DNA from 4 places in the Arthrobacter sp. P1_B3 genome. Region 2 is predicted to be linked to each of the others. Evidence: predicted binding sites of a transcription regulator. Region 2 holds the regulator's gene; each other region holds the start of a gene.
The links. Region 2 encodes HrcA, which represses chaperone genes, less so after heat shock. Its sites were predicted from a motif close to TTNGCACTCGNNNNNNNCGAGTGCNAA; they were not measured.
Positions count from the first base shown of each region.

Region 1 (7,380 bases), on a different contig from region 2:
GGCTGGGTGCCTCAATAGTCGCGTTCCTCTCCAACCTGCTGGTGAGCCTGCTGGCCCGACAGCTGGGCCGCTGGCGCACCCCGGACTTCTTCATCATCGCCTCGTGTTCGTTCCTGGTGACCATCGTCGCCCTGCTGTTGTGGCGCTTCGGCACCCCGTTGGGAGTGCAGATTCCCCCCGAGATCGTGGTGGTCGGCGGGATCCTGCTGCTCCTGCCGACGGGACGCCTAGTGTCCTCGGTGCAGGATGCGATCAACGGCTTCCCGGTCACGGCCGCCGGCCGGTTCCTGTCCACCATGCTGACCTTCGGGGCGCTGGTGGCCGGCATTGCCGTCGGGTTTGTCGTGGGAGACATGACCGGCATGGACCCAATAGACGTCACCAAAACATTCCCGCCCGCGTACGACTTGTGGGTGGTGGTCATTTTGATCGCCATTGCGGTGCTGATGATCGGCATCACCGAACAGACCAGCTGGAAGCTGCTGCTGCCGACGGCGGCCGTGGGCGTGGTGGGCTATCTGGTCCTGATCGGCGGCGACGCCCTGGGCATCGGGTCCCGTTTCGCGCCGGCCCTCGCCGCTGTGGTGATCGGCCTCCTGGCCCGTGTGGTGGCCCTCCGGATGGGTGCTCCCCAGCTGGTCGTGGCCGTCCCCGCCGCCCTCATCCTGCTCCCGGGGCTCACTATATTCCGGTCCATGTATGTATTGACCATTGAGGAATCGGAGATTCTTATGGGTGCCGGCGGGATGCTCAACGCCGGGGCGATCGTGCTCGGAGTCGCTGCAGGCATCGTGCTCGGTGACACCCTGGCGCGGCCCCTGACCCGGAGCCTGGCGAGCAACGAGCGGCGCAGGGCCCGCCGCCGCTAAGCAGACTGCGAACGCGGCTGGCGGGTTTTGCCTCCGGCGCCGGGGCCGTCCGTGTCCCTGCCCTGCCGGATTTCCCCGCCTTTGCCAGATTCCGACGGCGGGTCGTCGCGCCATGCTGGCGTGTCCCGGCGTCGTGGCGGCAAACGTGGGGAAATTCGGCGACATTTTGTTTGCCGCTAAATGTTGCCGCTGGACCTTGCCGGCTAAATCTTGCCTGCTAAATCTTCCCGGCTAAATCTTCCCGATGGGCAGCTTCTTCTCCGCCTGGAAGTCGTCCTCCACACGGCCCTTGGCCCAGTAGCCCGAGAGGGAAACCTGGGCCCGCTCCAGTCCGCGCTGCACGTAGAGGACGTCCCGGAGGCCCTTCATGTAGCCCCGCTCGCCGTGGGCGAAGACCTGCACCCGGCCCCCGGGCCATTCGGCGTCGCGCACGGCCGTGACCAGCAGCTCGCTCTCTCCGGCGGGGACGCCACCGCGCAGCAGCCAGCGCAGTTCGACGCCGGCTGGCCCTGCGATGGCCTGGATGTCGGCGTCGCTGTCCACTTCGAGCAGGGCGAGGCCGCGGGCATCCTCCGGCAGGGATTCGATCGCGGCGCCGATGGCCGGCAGCGCGGATTCATCGCCGGCAAACAGGTACCAGTCCGCCGCCGGATCCGGGTTGTAACCGCCGCCCGGGCCCGTAAACGTCAGGCGATCGCCGGGCTGGGCCGAGGCCGCCCAGGGGCCAGCGAGGCCTTCGTCGCCGTGGATCACAAAATCAATGGCGAGTTCCTGCGCCGCCGTGTCCACCCACCGGACCGTGTAGGTCCGGGTGTGCGGCCATTGGCTGCGCGGCATGGCTTCTCTGATGGCCCAAAGGTCCAGCGGCTCCGGGTACTCGATCTCGGGTTGCGGAAACACGATCTTGACGTATCGGTCCACATAGTCGTTGTTGACGTACCCGGCGAAGCCAGGGCCGCCAGCGATGATCCGGACCATGTGCGGGGAGAGTTGTTCCCTGCGCAGGACCGTCAAATCGGTCTGGGGACGCGAGTTCCGGGATGCGGTAGTGGCGGCGGGGAGGGAGGTCATGAGGTAAGCCTAACCAAGAACCCTGGCCGGAGCTCCCGGCCGGAAGCCTGTTACGGCAGCGGCGGCAGTTCCCAGTCAACCGTCCCGTTGCCCTGTTCCTGCAGCAGGGCGTTGGCCCGGCTGAAGGGCCGGGACCCGAAGAAACCGCGCGAGGCTGAGAGCGGGCTGGGGTGGGCGCTGGCGATCACGGCAGCGGATCCCAGTAGTGGCCGCACGGACTCGGCATCCTTCCCCCACAGGATCACCACCAGGGGAGCACGGCCCGCGCCGGCGGCGGATGCGCGGTCCGCGACGGCCCGGATGGCGGCCGCCGTGACGGCCTCCCAGCCCTTGTTCCGGTGCGAGCCCGCCGCGCCTGCCCGGACACTGAGCACCCTGTTCAGCAGCAGTACGCCCTGCTCCGCCCAGCGGCCAAGGTCCCCGTGGACGCGCGGCGGGACGCCCAGATCGGCCTGAAGTTCCTTGTAGATGTTCGCCAGGCTGCGGGGGATCGGCCGGGTGGCGCCGTCCACGGCGAAGGACAACCCTACGGCGTGCCCCGGCGTCGGGTAGGGGTCCTGTCCGACCACCAGCACCCGGACACCAGCCAGCGGCTGACGGAAGGCCCGCAGTAGATTTGGCGGCGACGGCAGCACGCCATGCCCGGCGGCCACTTCGCCGGCGAGGAAGGTGAGCGCCTCCCGCAACTGTGCCTCCACCGGCGCCAGCGCTTCCGCCCAGTCCGGAGCGACCAGCTCGCTCAGCGGCCGGCGCGCCAGGTCCGCGAAGCTGGGGCCGTCGGCGGCGGGTTCCAGCTCGAACAGCGCGTCGGAATCAAACTCGGAATCAGCCACAGCCCCATTCTTCCGCAGACGAAGTCCGCCCCGGCACCCCGCCGAATGACAACCCTGTCATTCGGCCGTAGCATGGGAATGGCTTTTTACCGGATCCAGCCGGTTTTTCGGAAGCAAACAGGGAGAGTGTGTCGTGGCCGAAGCAGCGCAAGAGCACGTGCTCGCGGGGGATTTTGCCGGATTCTCCGCTGCCGGCACGAGCCTGGACGAGGTGTCCGCGGAGTCTCCGCTGAGCGCCCGCGACCAACAGATGCTGGCCCTGGAGCGGCAGTGGTGGAAGTACGCAGGGGCAAAGGAGCAGGCCATCCGCGAGCTGTTCGATCTCTCCGCCACGCATTACTACCAGATCCTCAATGCCCTGATTGATACCGAGGATGCGCTGGCCCACGATCCCATGCTGGTCAAGAGATTGCGTAGACTACGTACATCACGCCAACGTGCCCGCACTGCCCGTCGTCTGGGAACAGATTCGTAAAGTCGCGTCACGCGCAGCCGGATGCGCACGTCCTGTTGCGCCCGCTTCCGGCCTCGGGCACCCCGTCTGAAATCAGCAAGGACGTCGTTTTACCATGACCAAATACGCTCGGGATGAATTTGATCGGGTCCCGGAGACCTCTGCCCGGCAGGGTGTCCACCGGGCCGTCGCCGAATCGCGCAGCCGGAGCCTGACCCCCATCTTGGCGGCCGGCTTCGTAGCGCTGGCCATCGGCTTGGTGGCGTTCCTGATCCTGCCGAAGCTCGGATTCTCCGCTGGCCAGGCCGCGGCCGTCGGTGACAACGCAACCGCCAGCGCGTCCGCAACGAGCCCCGCGAGCCCCAGCCCCGCGCCGACGAGCCCGGCGCCGGCCAGCACGGAACCTGCCGCCACAGCCCCCGCGGCAGCACCCACAGCGACGCCCAGCGCCACTGCCGCCGGTGTGGACAAGACGGCGCCGGTGACGGTCTACAACGGGACCACCACCGCTGGCCTCGCCAACCGGGTCGGCGGCACCATCAGCTCCGACGGCTGGATCCTGGGCCAGACGGGCAACTGGGGCGGCGTCCCGCAGCAGACGTCGGTGATCTTCTACAGCGGCGTGGAACAGAAGGGCAACGCGGAGGCACTCGGAACGCTCCTGGGCATCGACACCCTCGTGGACTCCGCCGAGTTCAACTTGCCCCTTGTGGTTGTGCTCGGCCCCGGCTTCCAGTAACTATTCCGGTTACGCCTCAATAACTATTCGGGGGAGGACCTGCCCGCCGTCGGCGTTCCTGAGGGACGCTGTGGGTACAGTATCTGCGGATTTCTCTTCGCAGTCCGCGGTGCACATCGAGGTGGGCCGCACGCAAGCTAGCTGAAAGTGTGGACACCATGGCACTGGGAACCGTCAAATGGTTCAACGCCGAAAAAGGCTACGGCTTCATCACCGTGGACGGTTCCGAGAACGACGTCTTCGTGCACTGGTCCGCGATCGTCGGGGAAGGCTACCGCGCCCTGGACGAGGGCCAGCGGGTGGAGCTGGAAGTCGGCGAGGGCGAAAAGGGCCCGCAGGCTGAAAGCGTCCGGCCCGCCTAGTGGCACTGGTTGCCGTCAAGAACGCCCCGCGGAACGCGGCAGGGCGTCCGGAAGGAGCTTTGCCGCTGGGCCGCGCCCTGGCGGCGGGCACACTCGCGGCCGTGGCCCTGACGGGCTGCCTGGGTCCTGCAGGCAGCGCCCGCGTGGCCAGCGCAGACGCGAGCGGTGACGGCACCCTGCGCATCGGCCTGATCCTGGACAACACGGGGCGGCAGAACTTCCTCAACGCCCCACAGCTCGCGGCGGCCAAACTCGCCGTCAAGGAGATCAACGCCGCCGGCGGCCACAAAGGCAAACCGGTGGAGCTGCTGCCGGAAACCATCAGCACTGACACCGCCGCCCAGGCGAAAGCGCTGGTTGCCGCCAAGGCCGACGTCGTTATCGGTCCGACCGATTCCAGCCGTGCCCCGGCCGCGATCGACGTGCTGGCCAACGCCAAGGTGGCTGTCATCTCACCGGCCAACTCTGCCAGCGCGCTCAGCAACTACAAGAGCGGCGGCTACTATTTCCGCACCTCGGCGGCCGACGTCGCCCAGGCCTCTGTCCTCGCCAAGCTGGCCAAGGACGGCGGCGCCAAGACCCTGGCTGTGGTGCACGAGGACGGCGCCTACGGCAAGGATGTCGCCGCCGCCGTCGCGGGTGCGGCGAAACAGTCCGGACTGGAAGTCGTGGCGGACGCGGAGTTCACCGCCGGCCAGGCGCAGCAGGCCGCCGCCACCGCGAAGGCCGCAAATCCCGACGCCGTCGTCCTGGTCTCGCGCGACGGCGCGCAGGGTGCCATCGCCGAACTGAACAATGCCGGCCTCGCCGGCAAGAAACTTGTCCTCAGCGACGCGGCAGTCAGCCGGTATGGCTCCGGCCTGGGCGCGCGGGCACTCGACGGCGCGCGCGGGGTCCTGCCCGGCGTGTTCCCCTCGGCCGCCTTCCAGAAGGACCTTGTTGCCGTTGACCCCGGACTGAAGGACATGGTGTTTGCCGCCGAGACGTACGACGCGGTCATCCTCGCCGCCGTCGCTGCCGCGGCGGCGGAAGACGACGCCGGAACCTCCATCGCGGCGTCCCTCGTGGCTGTCTCCGGCGGAGCTGCGGCAGCAGGCGGTAATGCCGCGGGTGGCGGCCAGCCCGCCAGCGAGCCGTGCACGAGCTACAAGGGCTGCGTCGACGTCCTCCGGGCAGGCAAGCGCCCGGACTATGACGGCCAGTCCGGACGGATCAACTTTGATTCCCACGGCGACATCACCGAAGCGAACCACAGGGTCTACACCTACGGCGAGGACAACCTGCCCACAATGAGTGGCATGGAGACCGCCAGCAGCAGTGGCGGCTGATCGCTCCTAGCGTATTGTGCCCGCGTGGCGGGCGGTTCGGGCCGGGCACTGCTTGCACTCTCCCCGGGGGAGTGCTAATTATTGATTTAGCACTCCAGCGCACTGACTGCTAACACGACGCCCGGTCCGCCCGGCCGCGAAGTGGGGCAGCCGGTCCAGGAGCTAAAGGAACACCTTGCTGGGGTGAGATCCCGGACCCAGCGGCATACAGAGGCCGCGGGGTAGGGATCGTCCGTCGCGGGCACCACAGCGAAGGTTCATTCTTAACGACTGTCCCGAAAGGACTACTGCCGTTATGGCCAAGATCATTGCATTTGATGAAGAGGCACGCCGCGGTCTTGAGCGGGGCCTGAACATCCTCGCCGACGCCGTCAAGGTCACCCTCGGCCCGCGGGGACGCAACGTCGTCCTCGAAAAGAAGTGGGGCGCCCCCACGATCACCAACGATGGTGTTTCCATCGCCAAGGAGATCGAGCTGGACGATCCTTACGAGAAGATCGGCGCCGAGCTGGTCAAGGAAGTTGCCAAGAAGACGGATGACGTCGCAGGCGACGGCACCACCACGGCAACTGTGCTCGCACAGGCCCTGGTCAAGGAAGGCCTGCGCAACGTCGCGGCCGGCGCTGACCCGCTGTCCCTCAAGCGCGGCATCGAGAAGGCTGTTGACGCCGTCACCGTCGAGCTCCTGGCCTCCGCCAAGGAAATCGAGACCAAGGAAGAGATCGCCGCCACCGCGTCCATCTCCGCCGGCGACAACGAGATCGGCGCCCTGATCGCCGAAGCCCTCGACAAGGTCGGCAAGGAAGGCGTCATCACGGTCGAGGAGTCGAACACGTTCGGCCTCGAGCTGGAGCTGACCGAAGGCATGCGCTTCGACAAGGGCTACATCTCGGCTTACTTCGTCACCGACGCCGAGCGCCAGGAAACGGTCCTTGAGGATCCGTACATCCTGATCGTCAACTCCAAGATCTCCAACGTCAAGGAACTGGTTGCTGTCCTGGAAAAGGTCATGCAGTCTTCCAAGCCGCTGCTGATCATTGCCGAAGACATCGAGGGCGAGGCCCTGGCCACCCTGATCGTCAACAAGATCCGCGGCACCTTCAAGTCCGTTGCCGTCAAGGCCCCGGGCTTCGGCGACCGCCGCAAGGCGCAGCTGGCCGACATCGCCATCCTCACCGGTGGCCAGGTCATCTCCGAGGAAGTCGGCCTCAAGCTTGAGACCGCCGGACTCGAACTCCTTGGCAAGGCCCGCAAGGTTGTTGTCACCAAGGACGAGACCACCATCGTCGAAGGTGCAGGCGACGCCGACCAGATCGCCGGCCGCGTGTCCCAGATCCGCGCCGAGATCGAGAACTCGGATTCCGACTACGACCGCGAGAAGCTGCAGGAGCGCCTGGCCAAGCTGGCCGGCGGCGTTGCAGTCATCAAGGCCGGCGCCGCAACCGAGGTCGAGCTCAAGGAACGCAAGCACCGCATTGAGGACGCCGTCCGCAACGCCAAGGCTGCTGTCGAAGAGGGCATCGTCGCCGGCGGTGGCGTTGCCCTGATCCAGGCTGGCGCCAAGGCATTCGCGAACCTGCAGCTCTCCGGTGACGAGGCAACGGGCGCGAACATCGTCCGCGTTGCCATCGACGCCCCGCTGAAGCAGATCGCCTTCAACGCCGGCCTCGAGCCCGGCGTCGTAGTGGACAAGGTCCGCGGCCTGCCCGCAGGCCACGGCCTCA
Region 1 covers NZ_JBFTZV010000011.1:2,822-10,201, forward strand. Annotated here, with positions in the region: gene AC1D2F_RS13215 (threonine/serine exporter family protein) at 1-869, shown strand, start outside; gene AC1D2F_RS13220 (siderophore-interacting protein) at 1,101-1,940, opposite strand; gene AC1D2F_RS13225 (uracil-DNA glycosylase) at 1,991-2,773, opposite strand; gene AC1D2F_RS13230 (DUF3263 domain-containing protein) at 2,907-3,248, shown strand; gene AC1D2F_RS13235 (LytR C-terminal domain-containing protein) at 3,343-3,966, shown strand; gene AC1D2F_RS13240 (cold-shock protein) at 4,125-4,328, shown strand; gene AC1D2F_RS13245 (ABC transporter substrate-binding protein) at 4,388-5,656, shown strand; gene groL (chaperonin GroEL) at 5,952-7,380, shown strand, end outside.
Region 1: the regulator HrcA is predicted to act here: its motif matches at 5,743-5,769, upstream of groL (chaperonin GroEL).

Region 2 (7,380 bases):
TCGACACCCCCGGGCACGTTGACTTCACGTACGAAGTCTCCCGCTCGCTCGCGGCCTGCGAAGGCGCGATCCTGCTGGTGGACGCGGCCCAGGGCATCGAGGCCCAGACCCTCGCCAACCTCTACCTGGCGATGGAAAACAACCTCACGATCATCCCGGTCCTGAACAAGATCGACCTCCCGGCGGCCCAGCCGGAGAAGTACGCGGCGGAACTCGCCAACCTGATCGGCGGCGACCCCGACGACGTGCTCCGCGTCTCTGGCAAGACAGGCATGGGCGTCGAGGTCCTGCTGGACAAGATCGTCCGCGACCTGCCGGCACCCGTGGGCGACCCGAACGCCCCGGCCCGGGCCATGATCTTCGACTCGGTTTACGACACGTACCGCGGTGTGGTCACGTACGTCCGCGTGGTCGACGGCATGCTGCACCCCCGCGAACGCATCCAGATGATGTCCACCCGTGCCACGCATGAGCTCCTGGAGATCGGGGTGAGCTCCCCGGAGCCCACCCCCTCCAAGGGCCTCGGTGTCGGCGAAGTCGGCTACCTCATCACCGGCGTGAAGGACGTCCGCCTGTCCAAGGTGGGCGACACCGTCACCAACCTTGCCAAGCCGGCCACCGAATCCCTCCCCGGCTATGCGGACGCCAAGCCGATGGTCTTCTCCGGCCTGTACCCGCTGGACGGCACCGACTATCCGGTGCTCCGCGATGCGCTGGAGAAGCTGATGCTCAACGATGCCGCGCTGGTGTACGAGCCCGAGACGTCCGCCGCGCTGGGATTCGGCTTCCGGGTGGGATTCCTGGGCCTGCTGCACCTGGAAATCACCCGCGAACGGCTCGAACGCGAATACAACCTGGACCTGATTTCCACCGCCCCCAACGTGGAATACGAGGTGACGCTGGAGGACAAGAAGATTGTCCACGTCACGAACCCCAGCGAATACCCCACCGGAAAAATCGCCGAAGTCCGCGAGCCGATGGTGTCCGCCACCATCCTGGCGCCGAACGAGTTTGTCGGCGCCATCATGGAATTGTGCCAGAGCCGGCGCGGCGTCATGGGCGGCATGGACTACCTCTCCGAGGACCGGGTGGAAATCCGTTACCGCCTGCCGCTGGCCGAAATCGTCTTCGACTTCTTCGACATCCTCAAGTCCAAGACCCGCGGCTACGGGTCGCTGGACTGGAAGGCCGACGGCGAGCAGGTGGCCGACCTCGTCAAGGTGGACATCATGCTCCAGGGCGAGCAGGTTGATGCCTTCTCCGCCATCACGCACCGCGACAAGGCCTACGCCTACGGCGTGATGATGACCGGCAAACTGCGCGAACTCATTCCCCGCCAGCAGTTCGAGGTGCCCATCCAGGCCGCCATCGGTTCCAGGATCATCGCCCGCGAAAGCATCCGCGCCATCCGCAAGGACGTCCTTGCCAAGTGCTACGGCGGTGACATCACCCGAAAGCGCAAACTGCTGGAAAAGCAGAAGGAAGGCAAGAAGCGCATGAAGATGGTGGGCCGCGTCGAAGTACCGCAGGAAGCCTTCATCGCCGCGCTCACGACGGACGAGTCCAAGGACAAGGCCAAGAAGTAGCGGTGCTGGTAATGACTGTTGCTGCAGTGACGGCAGGCCGGGCCCGTGCCTAGCGTTCTTCCCCTGGGCGACCCGGCGCCGCCGGACGGGCTCCTGCCCGCCCAGGCGTGCCAGGGCGCCGATCAGCGTGCCTTCGGGCTGTACGTGCACATCCCGTTCTGCGCGGTCCGCTGCGGGTACTGCGACTTCAACACCTACACCGCCACCGAGTTGGGCGGCGGCGCCTCCCAGGACGCCTACGCCGCCACGGCGGTCGCGGAAGTGGAATTCGCCGCCGAGGCCCTGAATCGCAGCGGATTGCCCGCGCGCCCCCTCAGCACGGTCTTTTTCGGCGGCGGCACGCCCACGCTGCTGCCGGCCGAGGATCTGGCGCGCATACTCACGGCCGCGATCGGCGCCTGGGGCCTGCAGCCCGGCGCCGAGGTTTCCACCGAGGCAAACCCGGATTCCGTCACGCCCGAGTCACTGCAACTGCTCGCCGACGCCGGGTTCACCCGGGTGTCCTTTGGTATGCAGTCGGCCGTGCCGCACGTCCTGAAGGTCCTGGACCGCACCCACACGCCCAGCAGGGTGCCCGAAGTGGTGCGGTGGGCGCGGGACGCGGGGCTCGCGGTCAGCCTCGACCTCATTTATGGGACGCCGGGGGAGTCGCTGGATGACTGGCGCTTCTCACTGGAGACTGCACTGTCCTACGCCCCCGACCACATCAGCGCCTATGCCCTGATTGTGGAGGACGGCACCAAACTTGCGGCGCAGATCCGCCGCGGCGAAGTGCCGGAAATCGACGACGACGACCACGCGGCCAAGTACGAACTCGCCGACGAGCTGATTTCCGCGGCCGGGCTCGCCTGGTACGAGGTCAGCAACTGGTCCCGCACCCCCGAACAGGCCTGCCGGCACAACCTCGCCTACTGGCGGGGGGACGACTGGTGGGGCATCGGACCCGGGGCGCACTCCCACGTCGGAGGCGTGCGGTGGTGGAACGTCAAGCACCCCACCGCCTACGCCAATCGCCTCGGCGCCGGGGTCTCGCCCGCCGCCGGACGCGAAACGCTGGACCCCGAAACCCGCAACGTGGAACGCGTCATGCTCGAGGCCCGGCTGAACTCCGGACTCGACATCCCCAGCCTCGGCGGCCTCGGGGACACGGGCAGGCACGCCGTCGCGGGGCTGATTGCCGACGGCCTCGTGGACCCCGCGGCCGCTTTCAAGGGCCGGCTCATCCTTACGCTCAAGGGCCGGCTGCTGGCCGACGCCGTGGTCCGCAGGATCCTGCCGGACTGAACGGCCGCACCTAACCGTGCGGCCCGACTAAGCTGCCGCACACAACGATGAAGCCGCACAAGAAGAGCCGGCCGCTACCCCTGGTGGGAAGCGGCCGGCTCTTCTTGCTTGGGTCCGGGCTGGGCTATTTGATCCAGCGCAGGTTGAACTCGTACCGGTGCGGCTGGCCACGGTTGACGTGGATGCCTGCCGCCACCGAGAAGCACGTCACGGCGATCCAGATCACGGTGGCGAGCACGGCGAAGAGGTTGCCCACCACGGGAATGAACACCAGCAGATTGGCGAGCACCGCGGCGATGGTCGGCGGCAACGTGAAATTGAGGGCTTCCTTGGATTCCTGCGCCGTGAACGGGCCGCGGTCCTTGAAGATGAGGTAGATCAGCAGCGACGGAACGCAGCCTAGGATGCCGCCGAAGTGGGCCAGCGTGGCCCATTGCCGGTCCTCGCTGGCCGTCAGCGGCAGCGCATTTGCCGGAACGCCATGGTACGGGGGCTGACCTTGGCCGGCCTGGTTGCCCGTGTGTTCGCGTGCGTTATCTGCCACGGTATAGCCCTTCGGATTGCGGTGATGCGTTGCTGCCTGGGTTGTGCCTGGAATAGCCGGAACCGCGCTGGGTGCGCGGCCGCCGTTCCAAGAATACTTGCTCGGGCGCGGAAATGGAGATCAGGGAGTGTCCGCCGCGGCGGACTAGGGCACGGTGAGGAAGTCAATGACCTCTTCCACGCGGCCCAGCAGGGACGCCTCCAGATCCGCATAGCTGCGGACAGCCCCCAGAAGTTTCTGCCAGCCGAGGCCGATGTCCTCCTTCGTGGAGTGTGGCCACCCGAATGCCATGAGGATGCCGGTCTTCCAGTCGACGCCGCGCGGGATCACGGGCCACTGCTCAATACCCAGGACCGCGGGCCGGATGGCCTGCCACACGTCGACGTAGGGGTGGCCCACAATCAGGACGTTGCCGGCGGCGCCCGGTGACGCCATGACGGCGTCGGCGATCCGTGACTCCTTGGAGTCGGCCACCAAGTGGTCAACTAGCACGCCGAGGCGGCGGCCCGGGCCCGGCCCGAACTCCGCCACGGCGGCCGCGAGGTCGTCAATGCCGTGCAGCGGTTCGACGACGATGCCCTCCACACGGAGGTCATCGCCCCAGACCTTCTCCACCAGTTCGGCGTCGTGCTTTCCTTCCACCCAGATGCGGCTGGCCTTGGCCACCTGTGCGCGGTGCCCCGCCACCCGCACCGAACCCGACGCCGTGCGGCCGGCACCGGCGGCCGGCGCCGCCTTCTTCGGGGCCGGCGGCATCAGCCGGATCGGCTGGCCGTCCAACAGGAAGCCAAAGCCGAGGCGGAAGGAACGGGACTTGCCCCGCCGGTCCTCCAACGCCACCACGTGCATGCCGCCGGATTTTTCCACCCGGGTCACGGCACCCACCCAGCCGGACTGGACCTCCTCGAGGACCATCCCGCGTTCCACCGGGACTTCCGGCAACTGGGTCTTGGCGGGGGCGGACAGGTCCTGGGGTCCCCAGTTCTGGTACGACATCTCTACACGCTTACTTTGCACTCGGAATGTACGGCGGTCGGTGGAACTCTCCGGGGCCGGAACCGGACCGCGACGGCGCGGCAACGGCAGCGGCTGCCACGGTCTCGGCACCGACGTGACGGGAATCGCGATCGCGAGGGCCACGCCTGGAGCGAATCCAATGCTAACAACGCGGCGACTCATATTAGACTGGTTAGCACTTAGGCATGTCGAGTGCTAACCCTTGTCCCGAAGAGGGCCGTCTCAGTATTACTTCTGGGTACTGCTTCTGGGCGCGAACCGGACAACGCGGGCGGCACCGACTGCGGGACAGTCGATTGGAGGTGGAGCGTGAGCGAACCGCGCAAACTCGAAGTGCTGCGCGCCATCGTGGAGGACTACGTCCATTCGCGTGAGCCCGTTGGTTCCAAAGCGCTCGTTGAGCGGCACCATCTTGGCGTGTCCAGCGCCACGATCCGAAATGACATGGCGGCGCTGGAGGACGAAGGCCTGATCACGGCACCGCACACTAGCGCAGGCCGGATCCCCACCGACAAGGGCTACCGGCTTTTCGTTGACCAGATTTCAGCGGTGAAGCCATTGTCTTCGGCCGAGCGCCGGGCCATCCAGGCGTTGCTGGAAGGATCCGAGGACCTCGACGACATCCTCGACCGGACCGTGAGGCTCCTCTCCCACCTGACCAACCAGGTCGCCGTCGTGCAGTATCCGCTGCTCAGCCGAGCCAAGGTGCGGCACATAGAATTCGTGCTGCTGGCCCCCCGGAAGGTGCTGATTGTCCTCATAGCGGACACCGGCAAAGTGGAGCAGCGCGTCATCGACGTCGGGCAGGACCTTCCCGACGACGCCCTGGCGGAGCTGCGTACACGGTTCCTGGCGAGCCTCTCCGGAACGCCGTTGAGCCTGCTGCCCCAGCTTCTGCCCACGGTCGTCGCCAGTGGCGCGCCGGCGAGCCGCGGAGCGGCCCAGGCCCTGGCCCGCGGCCTTGAAGCCCTGGCCACGAGCAGTCGCGAAGAGCGGATGGTCATGGCCGGTACCGCGAATCTGGCACGCTCCAATGTGGACTTCCCGCTCAGCATCGGCCCCGTGCTGGAGGCGCTCGAGGAGCAGGTGGTCATGCTCCGCCTGCTCAGCGAAATGGCCGAAGACCCGCGCGGCGTAACCGTCAGCATCGGCCGGGAGAATCCGTACGTCGGTCTTGCCGAGGCCTCGGTCGTGGCCACTGCCTACGGGCCGGACGCCACGGCCAAGGTCGGCGTCCTTGGACCCACCCGGATGGACTATCCCACCACCATGGCCGCCGTCCGCGCGGTGGCCCGTTACCTTTCGAGGATCCTGGGGCCCTGACGGGCCCGGGACCGAACGCGACTTCTTGCCCCACAGGCAGTGCCCCACCGGCAGTATGAAAAGGAAGAGATACACACTTTGAGCAGCCACTATGACGTTCTTGGAGTCTCCCGCGACGCAACGGGGGAGGAGATCAAGAAGGCCTACCGGAAACTGGCCCGGACCCTGCACCCGGACGTGAACCCAGGAGAAGACGCCTCGGACCGGTTCAAGGCCGTCACCCACGCCTATGAGGTCCTCTCCGATCCGCAGAAACGCCGGGTGTATGACACCACCGGCAACGAGAACGGCACCGACAACGGCTTCGGTGGCGGCAGCTACTCAGGCCAGGGCTTCGCCTTCCAAGACATCTTCGAGACCTTCTTCGGGGCGGGCGGCGGCCAGGGCGGCCCGGCGTCCCGTGTCCGCCGCGGCCAGGATGCGCTGATCAGCGTCCGGATTGACCTGCGCGACGCGGTGTTCGGCGTGAACAAGAAGCTTGAGGTCGACACGGCTGTCGTCTGCCCCACCTGCGAAGGCTCCTGCTGCCGCGAGGGCACCCACCCGGTGCGCTGCGACATCTGTGGCGGCAGTGGCCAGGTCCAGCGCGCTGTGCGCTCCATCCTGGGCCAGGTCATGACCTCGGCGCCCTGCGGGTCCTGTGAGGGCTTCGGCACCGTCATCAAGGACCCCTGCAACGAATGCAGCGGCCAGGGCCGGATCCGCAGCCGCCGCTCGCTGACCGTCAAGGTACCGGCCGGCGTCGGCACCGGCACCCGCATCCAGCTGTCCGGCCAGGGCGAGGCAGGGCCCGCCGGCGGTCCGGCGGGGGACCTGTACGTGGAGATCCGGGTCAACAACGACGCCACGTACGTCCGCGACGGCGACGACCTGCACGCGAGCCTCAACATCCCCATGACGGCCGCCGCACTCGGCACCGAAATTAGCCTCGACACCTTCGACGGGCAGCAGGAGATCGACGTCAGGGCCGGCACCCAGTCGGGCGAGATCATCACACTGCGCGGCCTTGGTGTCACCCACCTGCGAGGCCACGGGCGCGGTGACCTGAAAGTGCACCTGCAGGTCGAAACACCGGGCAAGCTCGACGCCGCCCAGGAAGACCTGCTCCGCCAGCTGGCCAAGCTGCGCGGCGAGCACTTCACGGCCGGAAAGCTCGCGGCCAGCGGCGGCGTCTTCGCTAAACTCCGGGACAGGCTCGGTAACCTGTAGCGGTGAGTAACCCGGTCTTCTTCACCGCCCCCGGCACCTTGGACCAGCAGGTCCCCGGCTCCGCCTTCGTCCTGGAGGGCCCTGAGGCCCGCCACGCCGTCACCGTCAAGCGGATCGCCGTCGGCGAGGCCGTCGACATCGCCGACGGCGCGGGCAAGCGGCTGACCGGCACGGTGACCGCCGCCCTGCCCGGCGAGCTGACCGTCGAGTGCCTCGAGGTTGCCAACGAGCCGCGGCCCGGGACCCGGCTGGTCCTGGTCCAGGCCCTCGCCAAAGGCGACCGTGACGAACTTGCGGCCGAAACGGCCACCGAGCTGGGCATCGACGCCGTCATTCCCTGGCAGGCGGAGCGGTCCATTGTGCGGTGGAAGGCTGAACGGGCCGCGAAGGCGCACGCCAAATGGCAGTCGGTGGTGA
Region 2 covers NZ_JBFTZV010000003.1:79,362-86,741, reverse strand. Annotated here, with positions in the region: gene lepA (translation elongation factor 4) at 1-1,586, shown strand, start outside; gene hemW (radical SAM family heme chaperone HemW) at 1,632-2,870, shown strand; gene AC1D2F_RS04825 (DUF4870 domain-containing protein) at 2,995-3,414, opposite strand; gene AC1D2F_RS04820 (DUF3097 domain-containing protein) at 3,559-4,410, opposite strand; gene hrcA (heat-inducible transcriptional repressor HrcA) at 4,741-5,754, shown strand; gene dnaJ (molecular chaperone DnaJ) at 5,833-6,963, shown strand; gene AC1D2F_RS04805 (16S rRNA (uracil(1498)-N(3))-methyltransferase) at 6,966-7,380, shown strand, end outside.

Region 3 (7,380 bases), on a different contig from region 2:
ATTCAAGGGTTCAAAAACCCCTGCAAACTGTGGAGCTAAGGAGATTCGAACTCCTGACCTCTTCGATGCGAACGAAGCGCTCTACCAACTGAGCTATAGCCCCGAAGCAACGCCGGTCCTGAGGGAACGGCGTTGCCGGTGTCCCTAGGCTACAAACTATCTGCGCTGTTTTCCAGCCAGCCCCGGAATGTCTCGTTGCCGTGTCGCGCCTCCGGCACCAGGTTTAGCCCCTCGCGCAAATAGCGGCCCGTCGCGCCGGGCAGCGGTAGGCGCACCAGTTGGCCCTTGACGCCCGTGGCCCGCTGCCACTCCCGGGCAAAGTCGGCCATGTCCTTGGATTCCGGGCCGCCGAGGTTCAGCACCCGGTGCCGCGGTCCCGCAGCTGGAACCGGCCCCCGTTCCAGTGCGGTTTCCAGGAGCACCGCGGCCGCGTCGGCCGGCGACACCGGCTGGAACCGGGCGCCTCGCACCACGGGGATGATCCGCACTCTCGAGCCGGCGCCGAACATCATTGCCAGCAACGAATGAAACTGGGTGGCCCGGACCACCACTGTCTCCAGTCCGGACAGCTCGTAGACGTGTTCTTTGGCAGCCTTCGACCGGTAGAAGGCTGCCTTACTGCGACCACAGTTCACGATGGACAGCATGACGGCCCTCGCCGTACCCCCATCCCGAGCGGCGGCCAGAAGACGCGCGCCGCCGTCGGCGAAGTTCTTGCGCGCCGTCCCGGAGCGTCCCTCCAGGCAATCGATCACGACGTCGGCACCGGCCAGGGCGGCCGCGACACCTTCTCCCGTCGTCACGTCCGCGCGGAAGTATTCCGCGCCGCTGATGTTGGCGGCAGTGCCGGCCGCCGGCTGGTTGCGGCTGAGGACGGCCACCGAGTGCCCGGCATCGACAGCCCTGCGCACCACTTCACGGCCTACTTGGCCGGTTCCGCCGGCGACACAGATCCTTGTCATGACCCGAGGCTACCGCAACGAAGCCCACCCGCGACGCCCCGGGGAAATGAAAACCCCGGGCAGCCATCGCTGGCTGCCCGGGGCGAAATCTCCGGAGGAACGGAGCGGATCAGGCGCGTCGCCGCTGGAGGACATCGTCCAGGTTGCTCAAAGCACTCTGGGCCTTGCTGAGCTGCTTTGACTCGGAATCGTCCGCGGCCCGCGGATCGGATGCGGCCGGCCGCGCGCCCTGCTTGAGAGACGGCTTCCCGACGGCTTTCGGCGCTTCAGGCAGGTCGAGCGGCATGGGAGCAGCGCGTTCGGCCTTCGCCGCTTCGACGTAGGTGGGCTTGGGAACATCGACGGGCTCCCAGCTGGAGCCCTCCGCGGCCGCCGCAGTTTCGGCTGCCAAAGCCGCCGAGGTATCCCCCGAGGCTGCCGCTTCGGCGAGGGCGGCCTGGCGGAGCTCCAGTGCGGTCAACGGCTTCGGTGCAGGCTTGGGAGTGACCCGGTCCGCCTCGGCGTCGAAGAGCGGGCTTTCCGGCCGGGCAGCGGGACGGCCGGCAGGAAGGGTGGGGACCTGTTCGGGCGCGGAAGGCCGCGCAGTAGTGCGTTCCGGGCTGCCCATGGCGGCACGGAATGCGGCGTTCATCTTCCGCCGGCGGTCGCGGACAGCGAGGCGGCGGAGCAGCGCCACGGCGGCGACGGCGCCCAGCAGGGCCGTCACGGGGAGCCAGCCGGAACCAATACCGAAAAGTCGAAGGGCCGCGGATACCACTCCTGTGAGGAGGGCCAGGAGGCCGGCTACCGCCAGCACCAGCCGTCCCCACCGAATCCGGAACGCCGGGGAGGTCGCTGCAGAATTCGGGTTCCTTCCGGCCGCCGCCCCGCTGCTTGGACCATGGCCTGCGGTGCCGCCGGCCGGTACTGCGCGCTGGGTGCTGGTCATGGGTTTCTCCTGCTGCGCTGTCATTTTCATAACCTTCCCCGCATGTGGATCTGCTGGTTCCATGTCCATGACGTCCGCCAGGAATTCGCCTGCAGGCTGCAGCTGGTGGCGCCCGTTCCGGAGAACGTAAGGCGCCACCCACACGATCCAGAGCGCAACAGCAATGACAAGGATCACAGAGCTGCTAAGAGGGAAGTCCACACTCAAAACCGTATGAGGTATATGGGGTGCTGCCCCGCATTGTCAGGGGTGTGTCGCGCGCGCCGGCCAGTGGCCGGCGCCGGGGCACCGTGGATGGTCAGGCGGCGTCACAGGTTCAGGCCTGGCGCGTCCTCAGCCACCGTGCGAGGAGGCCTTCCGGCACTTCCTCAGCCGTGAGCGCGAAGGTCCGGTGGTCCGCCCATTCGCCGTTGATGTGCAGGAACCTGGGCCGGAATCCCTCGTCGCGAAACCCAAGTTTCTCCACCACCCGCAGGCTCGGCGCGTTCTCCGGCCTGATGTTGATCTCCATGCGGTGCAGCCCAAGGGTGCCAAAGCAATAGTCCGTTGCCATGGCCACGGCGGTCGGGGCGATTCCCCGCCCGGCCCGTTCCTTGTCGACCCAATAGCCAAGCGTCGCCATCATGGCCGATCCCCACACGATCGAGGACACAGTCAACTGCCCCACGATCACCGGTGCCTGGTGGCCGGGCGTCCATTCCGCGATCACGAAGGGCAGGGCAGTGGCCTGCGCGGCCTGGGCCTTGAGCGAACGCACCATCTGCCGGTAGTCCGGCAGGCCGCCGCCGGGGACCGGGTTTGACGCCTCCCAGGGGGCCAGCCACTCGCAGTTACGGGACCGGAGTGCTGTCCACTCCTTGCGGTCCCGGTACCGGATCGGGCGCAACACGATCTCGCCACTCTCCAGGGTCACCGGCCAGGTGAAGCTGCCCCCCACGGGAGTTACTTTGCGAGGCTGGGGGCCAGGCTGGACGCGAAGCCGGGCAGCCATTCGCGCAGACCCGGGCCGAGGTCCTCACTGTCGCAGGCGAGCTGTACGCAGGCCTTGAGGTAGCTGAGCTTGTCGCCGGTGTCGTAGCGGCGGCCGCGGAAGACGACGCCGTACACGCCGTAGCCCTCGCCGGTGCCGGCCGAGAGCTCCTGCAGCGCGTCCGTGAGCTGGATTTCTCCGCCACGGCCGGGCGCGGTGCGCTCAAGCACTTCAAAGACGGCCGGGTGCAACACGTAGCGGCCAATCACGGCGAGGTTGGACGGGGCGTCCTCGACGTCGGGCTTCTCCACGAGCTGATTGACGCGGACGTAGTCCTCACCAACGATTGCCTCAACGTCGGCGCAGCCGTAGGCACTGATCTGGGACGGATCCACCTCGATCAGGGCGATCACCGACCCGCCGGTCTTGGCCTGGACTTCGATCATGGTGCTGAGCAGCTCATCGCGGGCATCGATGAGGTCATCGCCCAGGAGGACGGCGAACGGCTCCTGCCCGACGTGCTGCTTGGCCCGGAGGACGGCGTGGCCAAGGCCCATGGGATCGCCCTGGCGGACATAGTGAATGTCCCCTAGGTTGCTGGCGGCCTGGATGGACTCGAGCTTCGCCGTGTCACCCTTCGCCTTGAGGGTGGACTCCAGCGCCGGGACGCGGTCGAAGTGGTCCTCCAACGCCCGCTTGTTGCGGCCCGTGATCATCAGGATGTCGTTCAGGCCAACATTCACGGCCTCCTCAACGACGTACTGGATGGCCGGCTTGTCAACTACAGGCAGCATTTCCTTGGGCATGGCCTTCGTGGCCGGAAGAAACCTGGTACCAAGGCCCGCGGCGGGGATGACGGCCTTACGGACGGAAGCGTTCAGTGTATTCACTCGACTAATCTAACGGAGGGACCAATCATTGCGTAATTTTTATTCGAACCGCCCGGCAGGCCCTCCCGACACCTGGCGGCCGGAAGAGGCAGAGGACAGGCCAGCTTGGCGTCTAAAGAGGAAATACGCTCCAGCCACAGGGCGAAGCGTTCCGCACTCCCGCCGGCCGCACAGGATGCTGCCGCGGCGGGCATCGCCCGCCACGGGCTCGAGTGGGCCTCCGGGCAGGCCCGCGGCCGCCAAGGCATCTTCGCGGTGTACCTCGGTGTGGGCGCCGAACCGCCCACGCTGCCGCTGTTGACGGCCATGACCGTTGCCGGGCACCGGGTGCTGCTTCCGGTGTGCGAACCCGATATCTCGCTCAGCTGGGTGTATTGGACTCCGCAGTCCGGGTTTGTACGCAGCCGATACGCCCCCATCCAGGAGCCTGTCGGAGAACGCCACAGCACCGCCGTAATGCGCGACGCCACGGCAGTCATCCTCCCGGCCACCGCCGTGGATTTCTCGGGCAACCGCATCGGACAAGGCGGCGGCTACTACGACAAGTTCCTTGCCGCCCTGGCCGCCATGTCCCCCGCGTCCGGCGCAGCGTCCGACGCTGTCGCGTTGCCGACTGCGGCCGTCGTCTATGACACGGAGGTGCTGCCCGCGGGCAGCATTCCCGCCGAGTCGTTCGACCGGAAGGTCGACGTGGCGCTGACCCCGGGCGGGATCATCCGGCTCGGCTGATGCCGCCCCGGCTGATGTGGGTTCCTGCCAAGGTGATAGAATTGGCACTCAGGCCCTGCGACTGCTAAGGGCGGAACCGGTCGATAGGCATATCGGCAGTGATTCCGGCTCGGCAGCACGGGACCTGCTCGTTTGCCCCAGAGTGAGGATTTCCAGTGCCCACGTATGCATACGCCTGCAAGGACTGCAGCCATGCCTTCGAGATCGTGCAGTCGTTCAGCGACAACTCCCTGACGTCCTGCCCCGAGTGCCAGGGCACGCTGCGCAAGAAGTTCAACAGCGTCGGCGTAGTGTTCAAGGGCTCCGGCTTCTACCGGACCGATTCCCGCGACGCCAAGGGCAGCACGGTTTCCCCGGCTCCTGCAGCTCCTGCGGCCACCCCCGCACCCGCCCCCGCGCTCTAGCAGGACACCCGCCTGCTTAGGGCGGGCCCGTCAGACGCCGGCCTGTTCGGCGCCGGCCCGTCAGGTGGGCCTCTGCTGGCTGAGTCAGCGTAATCCTTGGGCCGGTGGCCATTGTCCACATAGGCGGTTCTGCGGCTCCCGTCGATGCGCCCGGGTCCGTAGCGTGACGGCATGGCCCTTTCACTCAGCGCGGTTTCCCCGCCTTGGCCCTGGACGTCATCCACCCCTTCGTCCGGGGCACCCTTCACGGCGTCGTCCCTGCCGTCCCTCCCCACGCCCGTCGAAGGCTCCGGCCGCTGGGCACGCGCCGGGATCCGCGCCGCCAACCTTCCCGCCGCCACGTTGTCCGCGGCGGGCCGCCCGTTCCGGAGCCGGGGCCCGGCGAAGACCCGCCGGCAACGGCCTCCCGGCCGCCGTCCGTCACGGCGCCGCCTGCGCGGCTGGATGAACGGGAACCGGCGACTTATCGCGGCCCTCCTGTTCTGCATCCCGGCCGGCCTCACGGTTCAGCAGCTAGCTCCCGCGCCCACTGCCACGGTGGTTGCTTTCGCCGCAGCGGCGGATCTTCCCGCCGGAAAGACCCTGGAACCCGGCGATGTCAGCAGCATCAGTGTCCCGCCGGGCCTCGTGCCTGCCGGCAACCCCGGCAGCGAGACCGCGTTCGAGGGAAAACAACTGGCCGCACCGCTGCGCCAGGGCCAACTCCTCACCGATGCCCAGATCCTTGGCCCGGGCCTGCTCGCGGGAAGCCCGCCCGGCTCTGCGGCCGTGCCGCTCAGGATGGCGGATCCGGCCTCCATCCAGCTGGTCTCCCCCGGGCAGCTCGTCAACGTGGTGCTCACCGGCGGCAACGGCTTTGACCAACCCGGCGAAAGCCAAATCCTGGCCGAAGCCGTTCCGGTGCTCTGGACGTCAGTGCAGGGCGGCAATGCTTCGCCGTGGCCCGCCACCGCGGAGACGGACGGGCTGATAGTCGTGGCAGCGGCGGCCGACCAGGCACGCAGACTGGCGGGCGCCTCTACCCAAGGCAAGCTGTTCTTCGTCCTTGTGGCGGCCGCGCCGGGCTAGGCCTGGGCAGCGCGCCGCGCTGGGCCCCGGGCAGCCCGTCCGCCGGGTGATGCCGGCACCGCAGGCTCCGCGGTGCCGGCCACACAACGTCAGCCCCAGTGCGGTGGCTTCTGCTCCTGGAGCCATGCGTCGTGATCGTAATTGTCAGGCTGGTCACCCCAGCGCCGGGGGTCATCTTCCGCCGCCTTGTTCGGCAGCACGCCTTCGGGGACCGTGGCCGGCGCCTCCGAACGGCGGGACGGCTCCTTCGCCGTTTCCTGGTCCGGCCCGTCACCGGTCAACTCGCCGGACTTCGGCTCAGCGGTCTTGGGCTCAGCGGTCTTGGGCTCAGTGGCGCTGGTCGCGTCGTCCCTCTTGGCGCCGGTGTTGTCTCGGATGTCGCCGTCCGCACTCATGCCGCCGGCCTCCTTACTGCCTGAATTGCCTGTCATTCCTGTTGCTGGTTCCTGCCGGCGGTAGTCCTGGCCCGCAGTTCCGCGGCCTCGAAATACCTGCCCCGCGGGTTCGTCCGCCACGTGGTACTCAGCGGCCCGCGCCTGGTCAATCGCCAGGTGGTCGATGTCGTCATCGAAGAACCCGTGCGATGTCCGGAGCCGGCCGGACACGGCAGGTTTCTCCAACCCGAGGTAGCCGCCAATCCGATCGGCACAGGCCGAGGGATCTGTGAAGACCTCTATGGTCCATAGTGGCATGTAGCGCCAGCCAAGCCGCTCCAGGAGCTGCGGCCGGAGCCTGCTGCGTTCCCGGACGCTCATCCGCCGGTAGTGGCCGGTGCCATCTGACTCGATTGCTACCGGACGGGGAATATCAGCATCGTCTTGGCCGATCGTGGTCATCGGATCGGCGGCCGCCACCATGTTCAGGACGCCGTCGTACTGGTGCCATACCCGTGCCCCACGTGCCCGGAGCCGGTCGCCCAGGTCGGCCACGAGCGGATCGGCGCCGAGCGCCTGCTCGCTGGCCGCGGCCCGGGACGCGGGGCTGCCAAGATCTGTATTGCCCGCGATCTCACGGTCCAGCAGTTCATAGAAGTCCACGGCGCCGTGGCTGAGGCGGCTGACATCGAGGTCTTCGGGGCGGAAGCAACTGAGCACGTGCAGGGACCGGCGGGCTCGCGTCATCGCCAGCGCGAATTTGGCCCGGCCGCCGTCGGCGGAGAGCGGCCCGAGGCTGTGGAGGGTGCGCCCATGCGGGGTGCGGCCATAGCCCGGGGAAAAAATGACGTGGTCGCGGACCAGGCCCTGGGCCCGTTCCAGATCCACCACGCGGAAGGACTCGTCCCCCGCCGTGAAGAAGCTGCCGAGCATAGGGTAGTTGGGCAGCTGCGCCCTGATGGCCTCGCCGATTCGGGCGGCGTGGCGAAGGCTGCCGGTCACCACGGCCAGCGAGGTCCGCGGCCGGAGCCGGGCGTGCTCGAAGACGAGCTCCA
Region 3 covers NZ_JBFTZV010000026.1:31,178-38,557, forward strand. Annotated here, with positions in the region: tRNA gene AC1D2F_RS20210 (tRNA-Ala) at 31-103, opposite strand; gene AC1D2F_RS20215 (SDR family oxidoreductase) at 150-962, opposite strand; gene AC1D2F_RS20220 (hypothetical protein) at 1,072-2,067, opposite strand; gene AC1D2F_RS20225 (GNAT family N-acetyltransferase) at 2,207-2,827, opposite strand; gene galU (UTP--glucose-1-phosphate uridylyltransferase GalU) at 2,833-3,750, opposite strand; gene AC1D2F_RS20235 (5-formyltetrahydrofolate cyclo-ligase) at 3,856-4,479, shown strand; gene AC1D2F_RS20240 (FmdB family zinc ribbon protein) at 4,635-4,883, shown strand; gene AC1D2F_RS20245 (RcpC/CpaB family pilus assembly protein) at 5,055-5,951, shown strand; gene AC1D2F_RS20250 (AAA family ATPase) at 6,041-7,380, opposite strand, start outside.
Region 3: the regulator HrcA is predicted to act here: its motif matches at 4,521-4,547, upstream of AC1D2F_RS20240 (FmdB family zinc ribbon protein).

Region 4 (7,380 bases), on a different contig from region 2:
GAGTCTGAGGAGGCCGCTAAGTGATCGTGCAGCTGCGCATTTGTGTCCCGGGTGAGTTGTCCGGAGTTGTTGTCGAAAGTTGTACAAGTCACGTCGGCGTCTCGGAAGTCGCGCTGGCCAAGGGCGCTTCCGTCATGCCGCCCGGGGACGTTATCGAGGTCCTGCTGGCGCGCGAATCCGTGGAGGGGCTCGTGGAGAAGCTCCACGTCCTCGATGTCCAGCAGCGGGGATCAATTTCGGTCACCGAGCCGGACCTGGTGCTCTCGGACCGGTCCGACAAGGCGGAGGCGGAAGCACCGGGTGAGGGCGCGGACGCCGTGATCTGGGACGAGGTGTCGCGGCAGACCGGCGAAGATTCGCGCCTGACGTGGACGTTTCTGACCTTCCTGGTCCTGGCGACCCAACTGGCGGCCATCGGCATCGTGACGGACTCCACCATTGCGATCGTCGGTGCCATGGCCGTGGGCCCGGAGTTCGGCCCGCTGGCTGCGCTGGCCGTGGCCCTGGTCCGGCGCCAGCGCCGGCTCGGACGCGACGCGGCGCTGGCCCTCGGCGTCGGCTTTCCCGTCGCGATGCTGGCTGCCGCCCTGGCCGCATGGCTGTCCGTGCCGCTCGGGCTGTTTCCGCGTGACGCGCTGGACCGCGGTTCAGCGGTTGAATTCATTTACCACCCGGGCCCGTATTCCCTGATCGTCGCCGTGCTGGCCGGCATAGCCGGGATGCTGTCGGTCATCAGCCGGCGTTCAGCGGCGCTGGTCGGGGTGTTCATCTCGGTCACCACGGTGCCGGCGGCGGGGTTCGTGGCTGTGGCACTGGTCCTGGGCGAGTACCAGAAGGCGGCCGGCTCCGCCCTGCAGCTGTTCCTGAACCTGCTGGGAATCGTGGTGGCCGCCGTCGGGGTTCTCATCTTCTACCGGCTGGTGACCAAGCGGCTGCCCCCGGACGCCGCGATCCGGCTGCGGCGCCGGGCGGACCGTTCACGGCGCTGACGGCCCGGCGCTGGCGGCCGGCCGCGTGCCGGCAGTCAGTCAGCTCGGCAGTCAGTCAGTCAGCCGTCCCAAAGGACCGTACGGTCGTTACCCGGCGTTCCAGCCGGTAGCTGCCATGAACTTGGTCTCAAAGTACGGAGTGAGGCTCTCCATATAGGTCCGGGTGACGTGGTTGTCATCCTTGTAGACCATCACATTGCCGATCACGGCCGGGCAGAGTTTGTCCGGGCAGAAGAACCGGCTGAAGTCCAGAAACTTGGTGGCCGGCAACTGCCCGGCCACGGCTGCATCGGGCGACGCGGCCTGGTAGTTTTCCGCGGTCGTCGTTCCGCAGGCGGCGTAGTTTTCGGGGTTGCTCTCGAGGCAGGCGGGAACGGCCTCGTGCAAGCGCGGGGTGTCCCGCAGCGCCACCACGGGGATGCCGGCGTCGTTGATGGATTTGATCGGCGGAACCCATCCCGGGTCCATGAATTCGGTGTTGCTCGGGTCGGGGTCAGTCCGGGTGCTTGTTGTCACCACGACATCCGGCTTCATCTCGAGCACCTTCTTGAGGGTGTCCTTGTTGAAGTCCAGGCAGCCCTCCGAGAGCCCCGCGGCCTGGTGGTCCGTCACGGGGCAGTACCCCTTGGTGATGGCCTCCACCCTCCAGCCGTACTTATCGGCCATGGTGAGGATGGGGGTCGCCCAGACGTGGGCATGCGAGTTGCCAATGATCAACACGGTCTTGGTGGGATTCTGCTTGCCGTTGTTGCAGACGTTGGTGAGTTCCTTCTCGTCCGCTTTACAGCCGCCCGCGTACTCGGGCCATTCCTCCGCTGCCGTGGCGAGGGTGGGAAGGAGCGGGGCAGACTTGTCTGCCCCGTCGACGTAGGCGGGGTCCAACGACCGGGCACCCGGATTATTGGCCCAGGCCTGGCTCGCCGCGGCTGCCGTGGCGATGTTGAGCTGAAGCTGCCAGCCGGCCAGCGGCACGACGGCAGTGACCACAGCCGCGGCGATGGCAATGAATGCGCGGCGCCGCCGCACCTCCGGCCATTTCCATTCCCGCCAGGGTTTCTCCACAAAGCGGGTGGTGAGATAGGCGAGCACCAGCGACACGGTGACGATGACGGCGCCGGTGATCGGCCCCGCACGGTCCCGGTGCGTCGCGGCGAGGGAGATGACCAGGACCGGCCAGTGCCACAGGTACAGGGCGTACGAGATGTCGCCCAGCCGGACCAATGGCTTTGAACTGAGGATCCGGTCGACGCCCAGCTTGCTGCCGGACTGCCCGGCGGCGATGACGCAGGCCGCCGCCAGGGTGGGCCAGAGGGCCACGAACCCGGGGAAGGACGCCTGGACGTTGAGCAGGAGGCCGCAGCTGAGCATGGCCACAATGCCCAGCCAGCCAAGGGCCAGGCGCCAGCCCCGGGGAAGCCGCAGGCCGGGAAGGGCCAGGGCCACCAGGGTGCCGAGCGCGAACTCCCACAGCCGTGCCCAGGTATCGAAGTACGCCACCGTCTGGGACGTCTGGGTGAAGACGATTGAGTAGACGAGCGAAACAGCGAAGATCAGGGCGAATATGTAGCACAGCAGCACGCGGTAGCGGAGCCTGAAGTGTCTGGCGAGGAGTGCCGCTCCCGCGAAGATGAGCGGCCACAGGATAAAGACCTGCCCCTGGATCGAGAGGGACCAGAAGTGCTGGAAGGGGCTGGCCTGGCTGTGGTCCGAGGCGTAGTAGTTCGTGGCTTCGGACTGCAGGAGCCAGTTCTCGGCGTAGAACAGGGAGGCCCAGCCCTGGTTGATGACTTCCAGCCAGCGGGTCCGGGGCAGGAACAGGATACTTGCGGCGAGTACGGCCACCATGACGGTGACGGCAGCCGGAATCAGGCGCCGGAAGAGGTGCAGCCAATGCTTGAGCAAAGCCATGGGCCGGCCCTGCTCGTAGCGGCCGACGAACTGCAGCGTCATGAGGAAGGCGGAGATCAGCAAGAACACATCCACGCCGCCGGAGACCCGGCCCAGCCAGATGTGGTAGCTCATGACCATCAGCACGGCCAGGGACCGGAGTCCTTGGATTTCTGGCCTGAATGTGGATTTTCGGCCGGCCTTGGGTGCGGCGGGGCTGGCCCTGTGCGCGGCACCGTGGCGGGCAGGCAGGGGCGAGGTTCTTTGCTGTGTCATAGAACAACCCCTCAACCAGATAACCAAAGCGTCCATGTTACCAAAACGTAATTTTGATGGCCAATCGTCGCAGCAGCCACCGATCTCCATTGAGGCACGCCAGGGTGTGAGTTTCCAGTGAATTCTCGGCGGCGGTGCGGCGCTTGCCTGGTCAAGGCGCCAGAATCCGGGCAATTTGCCGCCAGAATCCCGGCAGAACTGTGGCGGGTATGCGGTTGACGTGCGTCCGGTCAGGTCGGCGGCTCAAAGAGGGCAGAAAAAAGGACGGCCCGGCAAGATGCCGGGCCGTCCCCTTTGCGGCAGAACCTAGTGCCTGTGGCCTGCGTGCTCGTCTTCGTCAGCTGGCTTCTCCACCACGAGAGTTTCCGTGGTGAGGACCAGCGCCGCGATGGAGGCCGCGTTGCGCAGAGCCGCACGCGTCACCTTCACGGGGTCAATGACGCCGGCCGCGATCAGGTCTTCGTATTCGCCGGACTTGGCGTTGAAGCCCTGGTTCACGGCGGATTCGGCCACCTTGGCAGCCACGACATAGCCGTCGAAGCCGGCGTTCTGGGCGATCCAGCGCAGCGGCTGGACCAGGGCGCGGCGGACGATGCCGACGGCCGCAGCCGCGTCGCCTTCGAGGGCCTGGACGGCAGCGTCCTCGTCGAGCGCCTTCAGCGCGTGGATGAGGGCGGAACCGCCGCCGGCCACGATGCCTTCTTCGAGGGCAGCGCGGGTCGAGGACACGGCGTCCTCGATGCGGTGCTTCTTTTCCTTCAGCTCAACCTCGGTGGCAGCGCCGACCTTGATCACGCCGATGCCGCCGGCCAGCTTGGCCAGGCGTTCCTGCAGCTTTTCCTTGTCCCAGTCCGAATCGGTGCGGGTCAGCTCGGCGCGCAGCTGGGCAACACGGGCGGCGACGTCCTCGGCCGAACCGGCGCCGTCGACGATCGTGGTGTTGTCCTTGGTGATCGTGATGCGGCGTGCGGTGCCCAGCACCTCGAGGCCAACGGTGTCCAGGCTCAGGCCCAGCTCCGGGGAGACAACCTGCGCACCGGTGAGGGTCGCGATGTCCTGGAGCATGGCCTTGCGGCGGTCACCGAAGCCCGGCGCCTTGACGGCGACGACGTTCAGCGTGCCGCGGATGCGGTTGACGATGAGCGTGGACAGGGCCTCGCCCTCGACGTCTTCGGCGATGATGAAAAGCGGCTTGGAGCTCTGCAGCGCCTTTTCCAGCAGCGGCAGGAAGTCCTGCACCGAGGAGATCTTGCCCTGGTTGATCAGGATCAGGGCGTCCTCGAGGACGGCCTCCTGGCGTTCCGCGTCGGTGACGAAGTACGGGGACAGGTAGCCCTTGTCGAACTGCATGCCCTCGGTGAGGACCAGCTCGGTCTGCGTGGTGGAGGATTCCTCGATGGTGATCACACCATCCTTGCCGACCTTGCCGAACGCCTCGGCCAGCAGCTCGCCGACCTCGTCGCTCTGGGCGGAGATTGCGGCAACGTTGGCAACCTGCGTGCCCTCAACCGGGCGCGCGTTCTCCAGCAGCCGGGCGGCGACGGCCTCGACCGAAACCTCGATGCCGCGCTTGATCTCGCCCGGTGCGGCGCCTGCCGCTACGTTGCGCAGGCCTTCCTTGACCAGGGCCTGGGCCAGGACGGTGGCGGTGGTGGTGCCGTCACCGGCAACATCGTTGGTCTTGGTGGCGACCTCCTTGGCAAGCTGCGCGCCAAGGTTCTCGTAGGGGTCATCCAGCTCGATTTCACGGGCGATGGTCACGCCATCGTTGGTGATCGTGGGGGCGCCCCACTTCTTGTCCAGTACGACGTTGCGGCCGCGCGGGCCTAGCGTGACCTTGACGGTGTTGGCGAGCTTATCGATGCCGGCTTCAAGCGACCGGCGGGCAGCGTCGTTAAACGCAAGCTGCTTTGCCATGGTTTTGTCCTTTCAAGACAGAACCCCGCGCAACTGATCCATTCAATGCGAAAGGATCGGCTGCGCGGGGGTCCAAGAGAGTTACTTTACGACGATCGCCAGAACGTCGCGGGCGGAGAGCACGAGGTACTCGGTGCCGCCGGTCTTGACTTCGGTTCCACCGTACTTGGAGTAGATGACGACGTCGCCAACGGCAACGTCAATGGGAACGCGGTTGCCGTTGTCATCAAAGCGGCCGGGGCCTACTGCAACAACTTCGCCTTCCTGCGGCTTCTCCTGTGCGGAGTCCGGGATAACCAGGCCGGAAGCCGTGGTCTGCTCGGCTTCGAGCGGGCGGACAACAATACGATCCTCAAGAGGCTTAATAGAGACCGACACTCGGACCTCTCCTTTTCGTCAGCAAATTCGTGGACTATGAAGCGGTGATGCCCAGGCGCACAGACCGTCGTCGCGGTGCCGGCAGCGTGCCTGGCGGAACGCGCTTCATGTGTTAGCACCCTCCTAGGGAGAGTGCTAATGACGACTCTATGTAAATGGTTAGCACTCGGTCAAGGCGAGTGCCAGAAATTCGTTCCGGGTGAACATTTCCACGGCGGGACATGCCCAATTTTCGTGGCGGCCGGTGGACACTTGGGGATCATGCTCTCTGCCCGGGCTGAGCGATGGACATGCCCCACGGGTGCGGGCTGCCCGGGAGGACATGCCCATTCCTGGCGCTGGACGCTGCACATACCCCACGGGTGCGGGTGGGCCAGAGGGACATGCCCATTTTTCGTGGCGGCCGGTGGACACTTGGGCATCACGCTCTCTGCCCGCGCTGGACGCTGGACATGCCCCACGGGTGCGGGCTGCCCGGGAGGACATGCCCACTCCTGATGCCGGGTGCTGGGCATGTCCCATGGACGATCGGGCCTTGCGGGCCCGCGCCTACTGGCCTGCGAGGTCTTCGAAGTCCACGTCCTCGCCGTCGTCTTCGTCCACGTCCTGGCCCTCGTCGTTGCGGTGTCGGTACATCAGCACGGCGCCGGCGGCGGCCAGCAGGATGCCCGTGATGAGGAAGATGATGCCGCCGAGCCGGGCAGCGGCATAGGTGTCGCGGATGGCCCGGGCCTCGTCCGTGGCGTCCTGGACGTTCTTGCCACCGACGGAATACACGGTCGCGTTGAAGGAGTCGAGGAAGAAAATGATCACCAAAAGGGCAATGCACACGACGGCGATCACGGCGCCGGCGATCAGCGCCGGCCGGGCGTAGGGGGCGAGACCCTGCGGGCGCCGGCGCCCCTGCCCGGAGTAGTCGTTCCCGGCTGTGTCTTGCCCGGCTGTGTCCTCTGCGATGCTGTCGCCTGTCCCGCTGTCTTCCATGCCGTCAAGCCTAGCCCCCGCGGTCCGGTCACAGCGTGCCCGCGGAGCTCAACTACGCTGGATGGCATGACTGACGCACCGCAGGAACATATTGCCCCGATCCTCACGCCCGAGGGCTGGGAGCTGCTGGCGTCGCTGGGCCCGTACCGTGAGGACGAGGCCTTCCGCCTCACCGCGGCGTTGCGCAAGGCCGGCCACTCCCCCGAAATGGTCTCGGCGGTCCTCACGCAGTCCCGGCTGCGGACCAAGGCCGAGGCCAAGTTCGGAGAGTTCGCGCGGCAGATGATCTTTACCAAAGCTGGCCTGGAGCAGGCCACCCGGCTCACGGTGGCGGCGCGGCACGCGCAGCGGTTCGCGGAGGCCGGGATCGGCCACGTCGCGGATCTCGGCTGCGGGCTCGGGGCCGATGCGATGGCCCTGGCGTCCCTGGACCTGGTGGTCACCGCAGTGGAAATGGACGAGGCCACGGCCGCCTGCGCCACGATGAACCTGATCCCGTTCCGCAATGCCACCGTGGTCCATGCGGATGCCACCTCGGTGTCGCTCGAGGGGGTCGACGGCGTCTGGCTGGACCCGGCCCGGCGCACCACGTCCACGTCGGGCACCAAACGGATCTGGGATCCGGAGGATTTCTCCCCTCCCCTGTCCTTCGTGGCGTCGCTGGCCGGCTCCGGCCGCGCCGTCGGAGTGAAGATGGGGCCCGGCATGCCGCACGATTCCGTGCCCGCGGATTGCGAGGCCCAGTGGGTCTCCGTCGGCGGGGACGTGACCGAGGTGGCCCTGTGGTTCAACGCGGTGCGGCGTCCCGGCGTGCGGCGCGCAGCCCTCCTGCTCGGCCCGCAGGGTGCGGCCGAACTCACCAGCGGCGAGGACTTCGACGGCGGCCCGGTGGCGCCAGTGGGTCCCGTGGAGGGCTATCTGTACGAGCCAGATGGAGCGGTGATCCGCG
Region 4 covers NZ_JBFTZV010000045.1:124-7,503, forward strand. Annotated here, with positions in the region: gene AC1D2F_RS23200 (DUF389 domain-containing protein) at 21-989, shown strand; gene AC1D2F_RS23205 (acyltransferase family protein) at 1,077-3,152, opposite strand; gene groL (chaperonin GroEL) at 3,459-5,069, opposite strand; gene groES (co-chaperone GroES) at 5,151-5,447, opposite strand; gene AC1D2F_RS23220 (hypothetical protein) at 5,997-6,431, opposite strand; gene AC1D2F_RS23225 (class I SAM-dependent methyltransferase) at 6,498-7,380, shown strand, end outside.
Region 4: the regulator HrcA is predicted to act here: its motif matches at 5,607-5,633, upstream of groES (co-chaperone GroES).